One region of the Oceanobacillus phoenicis genome, then DNA from elsewhere that is predicted to be linked to it. Evidence: riboswitches for the same ligand, from Rfam matches in the RefSeq annotation. Region 1 holds a riboswitch; the other holds the start of a gene.
What was found. Region 1 has a riboswitch for S-adenosylmethionine ahead of ABC346_RS08845 (O-acetylhomoserine aminocarboxypropyltransferase/cysteine synthase family protein). Riboswitches for the same ligand answer to the same signal wherever they lie in the genome.

Region 1 (4,358 bases):
CTTCTTTGGTTCCAGACCAGTGCTTCACCTTTCTACGTGAAGCATTATTGTGGGATGATCCGACGAACTCACCATCTCCAGACGTTGGTGCCATAGTAATAAATTCAACCATTTTAAAACCTCCTAATTGTAAATATTTCCCTTCATCTATCAAGGAAACTTCATTCAGTAGGGTTTGCTCTTTTCCACTACATATTGGTAACACAAGGTATAACCTAAAGACCATTGAACAGAAACGGATTTTTCAAGGAAGTTTACCCCCACTATGCTAAGGTTTGTTTTGTATTGGGGGATACTGCCTATTACATGCAGAATAAATCACAGCAAAAATAATTTATTCATTCCCTACTTTTTTCAACCTTTGTTCATGTATTTCCCGATTTTGTTGCCCGAGTACATGAGATAAAAGTTCCTCTTCTAACTTTGCAAATTTTGGATTTGATCGCGTCCTTGGCCTTGGTAGATCTATAGCTAAATCTAGCTTTATAGTCCCATTCTCGATTAGTACAACGCGATTGGCCAGTTTTATTGCCTCACTCATATCATGCGTAACAAGAACCGTTGTGAATTTTTGTTTTAACCAAAGCTCTTCTATAAGAACCTGCATTTCTAATCGAGTCAATGCGTCCAATGCGCCTAATGGTTCATCTAAAAGCATTAAATTTGGTCTCGATGCAAGAGCCCTAGCTAGTGCAACCCGTTGTTTTTGCCCTCCAGATAATACAGCCGGCCATTCCTTTTTCCGCTCTAATAAGCCCACCTGATGTAAAGCCCATTCTGCTTGTTCTTCCCATTGTTTCTCTAATCCTAATCCGACTCCGACATTTTCAAATATAGTTAACCAGGGTAGTAATCTCGCATCTTGAAACATAATTCGAGCTTGTTCATTTACTCCATCTAGCACTATATTATCCTGCTTAATTTCTCCATAAGTTCCTTTCTCAAGTCCAGAAATATGTCGAAGCAAGGTACTTTTTCCACATCCGCTCTTTCCAACAATTGCAACGAATTCACCCGGATGAATGTGTAAATCAATCTTCCGCAAAACTTCCAAATCCCCAAAAGATTTTTCGAGTTGGTTAATACTTAAATCGACTCCGAGACTTTCTGTCATTGTATAACCTCCATTTCGATTACTTAAAAACTTGGAGCAATCTCGTTTTCTGGTAATTTTGATTGTTGCTCTATAGAGTTCGAGTGAAACTGTTTCTCAAATTGTTCAAATGGAATTGAATTGTCTAATTTAAAAAACTGAATACCATCCGTTCTAGCTTTTTTATAGGATAATTCACAAAAAGTCTGTGGTGGAGTAATAAACGATTCTGCTCCTTTTTGTTCTGCAAATTTTAATGTTGCACCTCTTCTTCCCTCTTTCAAATGTACGGCTGGATTTTCAAAGTCTTCTATTTGTTTTGTCTTAGAATTAAAAATCCGTAAAGTCTTTCCTTCTACTATTGGTACAATATACTCCTTCTCATCTAATACAGATGCAATTATCATTTTCTCTCTCCTCACTTTTTGATCTATTAATTGCCTTATCCTAATCAAGTTTTTACACTTTTTTGAAGGGCTTGATGTATATCCTTTTTTATATCCTCCACATCTTCTAATCCAACAGATATTCGAATTTGATCTGGTGTCACACCAGTTTTTCCTTGTTCTTCTGGGGTTAATCTTGAATGTGTCGTACTTGCAGGATGAATTACTAGAGTCTTTGAATCCCCAATATTAGCAACATGTGATAAAAGATTTAATGATTGAATAAACGTTTTTGCAGCTTCGTGTCCACCTTTTATCCCAAATGTAAAAATCGCCCCGGTGCCTTTAGGTAAATAGATTTTTGCAAGTTCATACTGATGATTTCCAGATAATCCAGGGTAATTCACCCAGGTAACTTGTTCATGCTCAGCTAAAAACGAAGCTATTTGTCTTGTATTTACTACGTGCTGCTTCATTCGTAATGGTAGTGACTCTAGCCCTTGAATAAATAACCACCCATTAAATGGAGATAATGCTGTTCCAATATCATGCCCTAATTCAAATCGTGCTTTTGAAATAAAAGCATTTGTATCAGTTAGTTCAATATAAGATTGATTGTTTAAAGAACTTTTTGGTGTTGTAAATTCAGGAAAATTACCATTTGACCAATTAAATTTACCAGCATCAACGATAATTCCACCGATGGATGTGCCATGTCCTCCAATAAACTTTGTGGTCGAATGGATTACAATATCTGCACCAAATGTAATTGGACGCTGTAAGTATGGAGTTGTAAATGTAGAATCAACCACTAAAGGTATCCCGTGATCATGGGCTATAGTACTTAACGCTTTGATATCAGCTATTTGTAACCCGGGATTTCCAATTGTTTCTGTAAAGATTGCTTTTGTATTCTTGTTAATGGAAGAGGCTATTTCTGGGAAGTTTGTGCCATCTACAAAGCGAACCATTACACCAAAGCGTTTAAACGTCTCAGAAAAAAGATTATAAGTTCCACCATACAACTCATTTGTTGCCACAATTTCATCGCCTACTTTTGCAAGCGTTAATAATGCAATTGTGATAGCGGATTGTCCAGAGGAAACTGCAAATGCATCAACGCCTCCCTCTAATTCAGCTATACGCTTTTCGAGAACTCGGTTTGTTGGATTTGCATTACGAGAATAAATATAGCCCGCTTCCTGCATTTGAAAAAGAGAAGCAGCATGTTCCGGACTTTCGAATCCATAAGATGTCGTTTGATAAATAGGTACTGCCCGAGCATTTGTTTCCTTATCAAATTCCTGTCCTCCATGTTGAGCAATCGTATTAAAATTTAATGTTCCATCAGATTTTTGAGCCAATGTTATGTCTCCTTTTTAAAGTTTAAAAAATAAAACGATCTAAACCAATCTAATAACTTGGATTAATGTATATATAAAATCTCCCCCTTCATTCTGTGTAACAAAAAAACCTCTATTCCACGATAAGAATAGAGGTTTTGAAACAATAAATCATTCTATTCTTATCTTCCAAGCAAACTGCTTGATGGAATTGGCACAGTATTCTATTAAGAACCTGTTGCCGAGGTTTCGTTGGGCCATATCCCTCCACCTCTCGTGATAAGAAAAACAAAATATGAAGTTGTTGGTAGAATAATAATCCAAAATTTAAGAAATGTCAATAAATTATTTCGTATTATTCTTAGTTGAATGATATGAATAGGTTAATGCCAATATATACAGCTTATCATTTTTTGTGACAACTTCATTTAATAAGATATTCGTTCTTCCCAATGAAACAAATATAACTACACTTCGCCATTAGTTGAACATTTAAGGGGAGTTTATCGGCTGCTTATCCAATATTATCGTAGAAAGATTGCTGATTTATTATCTTGTAAATAAAAAGTGAGAAAATTATCTGCTGATAATTTCCTCACTTTTAACCCTTATTATTCATGATCTTCACTATGTTCAACTTTTTCTAAGATCGTTTCTACTTTTGTATGTCCATGTATTTCACAATAGTAAACAATAGTACGTATATGATGATAAATTTTACAAGGTCTTGTTTCTTTAATAAAATTTCGACGATATTCTATATAATGAGTATCTACATGTATTTTTTCTACATGATTTTCGATCTCTACCCATTCATGTATCCTGTTCTTTGAAGTATCTGATTCCAAAGGCTCAGCAAAAGTCTCTGTATGATTAAAACTAAATAATACTACGAATGTTAAAACGAGGAATCGTAACATGTAGAGCACCTGCCATTCTATTCTTCTCTACTGACTAGTATTGGAAAAATCAAAACTTCTTATACATCAGGTAAATGATTCATAAAGTTTTGATAAACAAATCCTTTTACTAATTCTTCAGAATAATGTTTTTGTAACTCGTCTCGCAATAACTCATACTTAGAAGCATCCTCAAGCCCTTCAATAAAATAAGAGATACCATCAAAATCGGAACCAAAACCTATATGTTTCTCTCCACCTAACGCACATATATGATCTATATGATGAAAAAGGTCCGTTAGTTTAACAGCCTCTGCATCTTTAACAAGAAACGGTGGATAAAATACAAGCTGTATTTGTCCATTGTGAGCAATCAACGCCTTTATCTGATCATCATATAAATTTCTTGGATGATCACAAATTGCACGAACATTAGAATGCGAAGCGAAAGGATACTTAGCAATTTTCATTACATCCCAAAAGCCTTCTACGGTTAAATGAGATACATCTGTAAAAACCATCTGCTTATTGTTCATATCAACAACTGATTTTCCTAATCTTGTTAATCCACCTCCACGTGGTTCTTCGGAGCCGTCTGCACATAGATTAGCATGATTCCATGTTAGCCCAATGGAAA
Region 2 (4,358 bases), 320 kb from region 1:
GAAGATCAAGCGTGGAAGTGGGGGCAAAAAGGAGCACGGATTGTATCTGTTTCACCGGGAACAATCAATACTCCCATGGGCAGACAAGAATCTTCCAAACAGGAACAAATGAAAGTAATGCTTGAGCATACACCTCTACAACGAGAAGGAGAGCCGATGGAGATTGCAACTGCAGTTAATTTCTTAATTAGTGATGCAGCATCTTATATAACCGGAACAGATCTTCGAGTTGATGGTGGAACAATTGCAAACATACAAAATATGAATAAATAATAAGCGATGATACTTCACTCCTAATTAAGAGACGTGGTTTCGATTATGGGGTGTTTTATTTTTTTACTTTTCCTACAAGATGTATTGCACAACTAAATGTGGTAAAATGTCCACGATAAGAAAACATGTAGGAGGAATATGATGGCTATTAAATTTTATTGGTATCCTAATTGTGGCACATGTAAAAAAGCAAAAAAATGGTTTGATGACAATCAAATAGATTACGAAGCAGTACATATTGTAAATGAGACCCCATCTTCTGATCAGATTCAAAAGTGGATAAATATCAGTGAGCTTCCTGCAAAAAAATTTTTCAATACAAGTGGAAAAAAATATCGTGAACTTAATATAAAAGATAAAGTCAATCAGCTATCTGAAAAAGAGATAGCAGATTTATTAAGTTCAGATGGTATGTTAATTAAACGCCCGATTGTGACAGATGGGGATAACATAACAATTGGCTTTAAAGAAGAAGTATTTGAAAAGGTTTGGAAGTAATTTTAACTAGAAAAATGATAGTATAGATTGTATAGTTAAATTGGAATGATAATTTGGAGGGATTGTTTATGAGTTTGCCACAAGATCTATTGTATTCTAAAGAGCACGAATGGGTAAAACAAGAAGATGGAAAACTACGTATTGGAATTACAGATTTTGCTCAAGATGAATTGGGAGACATTGTGTTTGTTGAACTTCCTGAAATTGGAGAAGAGTTTAAAGCCGATGATCCTTTCGGAAGTGTAGAGTCTGTAAAGACAGTATCTGAGCTTTATGCTCCAGTGAGCGGAAAAGTAGTTGAGATCAACGATGAGTTGGAAGATAGCCCGGAGTATGTTAATGAATCTCCATACGAAAAAGCGTGGATGATTGTGATCGAACCATCTGATGAAAAGGAACTTGAAGAATTATTAACTGCAGAAAAATATGAGGCATTTATTCAAGACTAATTTTTAGGCTGACATTTACACGTTATTTGTGTATAGTCAGCCTTTGTTTTATCATATAATGATAATAAAACGAAATCTTTATTCATAAGGTTGTAATTACTACTTATTTTTGAATGAATTCTTCAGGGGAATAATGCCTAGGAATTCACCTTCCATTTACTTTACGTTTTTAAGAAGATGTAATCGAATTATTTAAATTTCTTTCCTGATAAATAAGCATGTTTCTTGCTTGCATAAGGAGTGCTATGCGATGATGACAAATGAATCTAATAAAGTAATTATTGTAGAAGGTTTGTCGGATAAGCGACAAATTGAAAAAATCATTGATGACAATGTTAAAATCGTTTGTACAAATGGAACTTTAGGTGTTGAAAAACTTGACGAACTATTAGAAACATATGATTTAGATGAAAAGGATGTTTATATATTAGTGGATGAGGACCCTTCAGGGATGAAACTAAGAAAACAATTGGCAAGGGAATTACCTCATGCAGAGCATATTTATGTTAGCAGTGAGTATCGTGAAGTTGCGGCTACACCAATGAAAATTTTAGCTAATGCTTTAATTGGTGCGCGGTTTTCTGTACATCCATCTTTTTTGTTATAAAGGAATGTAAGGTGATTAATTTATGAAGGAATGGAACCAACATATTGAACGAGGTGTGGTTTATATTTACACACCATTCTGTGGAACTTGTTCTGTTGCTAGGGCGATGTTAGAGAATATTGAACGGCTTCATCAACAAGACATTTTTCACGAAATGAATGCTTCTATTCATCCTGAGTATATGCAGGATAGCCAAATCGAAAGTGTACCATGCTTATTATTTGTGGAAAATGGAGAAGTTGTCGAAAAAATATATACGTTTTATTCAACTGCAAATATATATGATTATTTGATAAAATACCAACCAGAATTATTTTCAAATGCGACGTAATATATTGATTGACAGTCCTATAAGCGCATGCTAAGATAGGTACACTGAATTAATTAAAAATAACCATTAACAATATGATATCTCTTATCTAGAGCGGTGGAGGGACTGGCCCTGTGAAACCGCGGCAACCTTCATAATTAATGAAAGGTGCCAATTCCTGCAGAAAATGAAAGATGAGAGAACGTCAGACGATATACGATAAATACGTACGTCTTTCTGTTCTCTTAACAGAAAGGCGTTTTTATTTTGACGAAATGTGGGGAAACTAAACGAAATGGTTGTTGGAGAGTAAGAGGAGGAATAAACATTGATATCTATAGAAGGGTTAAGCAAAGTATTTTCACTAAATCAAAAAGACATCAAAGCTGTAGACTCATTGACCCTCAATATTGAAGATGGCGATATTTATGGCGTAATCGGTTATAGTGGAGCTGGTAAAAGTACGTTTGTACGTTTAATTAACCGACTAGAGGAACCTACATCTGGAAAAGTGACCATTGGGGATCAAGTAATCACGGAATTAAATAAAACAGACCTTCGTGTTGCACGACAAGATATAGGAATGATTTTTCAACATTTTAATTTATTGTGGTCACGCACAGTAGAAGATAATATTGGATTTCCTTTAGAAATTGCAGGTGTTGATAAGCAAGAAAGAAAACGTAGGGTAAACGAATTAATTGGTTTAGTTGGACTTGAAGGAAGAGAGAAATCTTATCCTTCACAATTAAGTGGCGGACAAAAACAGCGTGTTGGTATTGCAAGAGCGTTAGCGAATTCTCCGAAAGTATTATTATGTGATGAAGCCACTTCTGCTCTTGATCCGGAAACGACTAATCAGATTTTATCATTATTACAAGATATTAATGAAAAATTAAACTTAACGATAATTTTAATTACGCATGAAATGCATGTTATTCGTAAAATTTGTAATCGTGTAGCTGTTATGGAGGAAGGAAAAGTTGTAGAAGAAGGACAAGTCCTTGATGTATTTACAAATCCGAAGCAATCAGTGACGAGAAAGTTTGTTGAACAAGTTATGAGTTCTAATGAGGATAGTGATATGTCAACAATCGTTGAAAATTATCCTGATGGAGTTTTATATCGAATTCACTTCTTAGGAGAGACTACAAATCAAACCTTAATTAGTCAGATAGCTAAACAATTTTCTGTAGATTTAAATATTATCCAAGGAAATATTACACAGACACAAGCAGGCAGCTATGGAGCACTGGTAGTTCAAGTAACAGGAAATGACAGTGAAATTGAGCGAACTAGAAGTTTTATTGAAAGTCAAGAGTCTGTTGAATTGGAGGTAATTCAACATGCTAAATAGTTTATTTGAAGGAATAAAAATAGAAGATTTAATTGAAGCAACCTACGAGACCTTTTACATGACACTTATTTCAATGGTAGGAACCGCTATTTTTGGGATTTTACTTGGGTTACTATTATTCCTTACTTCAAAAGGAAATATATGGGAAAATCGAGTAGTGAATAATATTGTTGCCGCCTTTGTAAACATCTTCAGAGCTATACCATTTATTATATTAATTCTATTACTATTTCCGTTTACCGATTTTCTGATGGGGACGATTCGTGGTCCTAATGCTGCTTTACCAGCGCTAATTATTGGATCTGCTCCATTCTATGCACGATTAGTAGAAATTGCCCTTAATGAAGTAGATAAAGGTGTAGTGGAAGCTGCAAAAGCAATGGGAGCGAAGACAAGAACAATAATTTTCAAAGTGTTATTACCTGAATCAAAACCGGCACTTGTGTCTGGAATAACGGTTACAACAATTGCTTTGATAGGATATACAGCGATGGCTGGAGCAATTGGAGCAGGTGGCCTTGGAAACTATGCTTATTATTTTGGGTTCCAACGTCGTGACTTTGATGTTGTATTATGGTGTACGATTATTATCGTTCTTATCGTATTTATTTTCCAATTTATCGGGGATGCTATTACTAGAAAACTTGATAAACGTTAAAGTAGAATTCTCAAATAACTTCACTACTTGATGAAATTAATAAAATGTTAAAAGGAGAGAATACAGAGATGAAGAGATTATTATTATTGTTAACTATTGCAATTGTGGGGTTATTAGCAGCTTGTGGAACAAGTGATGAAGGTTCATCAGGTGATGAATCGTCTGATGAAACAACAGAAATTACGGTTGGTGCATCTAGTGTTCCA

Region 2: another riboswitch for S-adenosylmethionine. It lies ahead of ABC346_RS10340 (methionine ABC transporter ATP-binding protein); the one in region 1 lies ahead of ABC346_RS08845 (O-acetylhomoserine aminocarboxypropyltransferase/cysteine synthase family protein).

The regions. Positions count from the first base shown of each region.
Region 1 is NZ_JBDFME010000001.1:1,766,069-1,770,426, reverse strand. It holds gene ABC346_RS08860 (LLM class flavin-dependent oxidoreductase) at 1-112, opposite strand, end outside; gene ABC346_RS08855 (ATP-binding cassette domain-containing protein) at 335-1,114, opposite strand; gene ABC346_RS08850 (NifB/NifX family molybdenum-iron cluster-binding protein) at 1,138-1,500, opposite strand; gene ABC346_RS08845 (O-acetylhomoserine aminocarboxypropyltransferase/cysteine synthase family protein) at 1,545-2,843, opposite strand; SAM riboswitch class I at 3,002-3,108, opposite strand; gene ABC346_RS08840 (hypothetical protein) at 3,434-3,742, opposite strand; gene ABC346_RS08835 (dipeptidase) at 3,802-4,358, opposite strand, start outside.
Region 2 is NZ_JBDFME010000001.1:2,084,864-2,089,221, forward strand. It holds gene ABC346_RS10315 (SDR family oxidoreductase) at 1-273, shown strand, start outside; gene ABC346_RS10320 (arsenate reductase family protein) at 415-771, shown strand; gene gcvH (glycine cleavage system protein GcvH) at 840-1,220, shown strand; gene ABC346_RS10330 (toprim domain-containing protein) at 1,471-1,827, shown strand; gene ABC346_RS10335 (thioredoxin family protein) at 1,850-2,158, shown strand; SAM riboswitch class I at 2,240-2,338, shown strand; gene ABC346_RS10340 (methionine ABC transporter ATP-binding protein) at 2,466-3,494, shown strand; gene ABC346_RS10345 (methionine ABC transporter permease) at 3,484-4,152, shown strand; gene ABC346_RS10350 (MetQ/NlpA family ABC transporter substrate-binding protein) at 4,221-4,358, shown strand, end outside.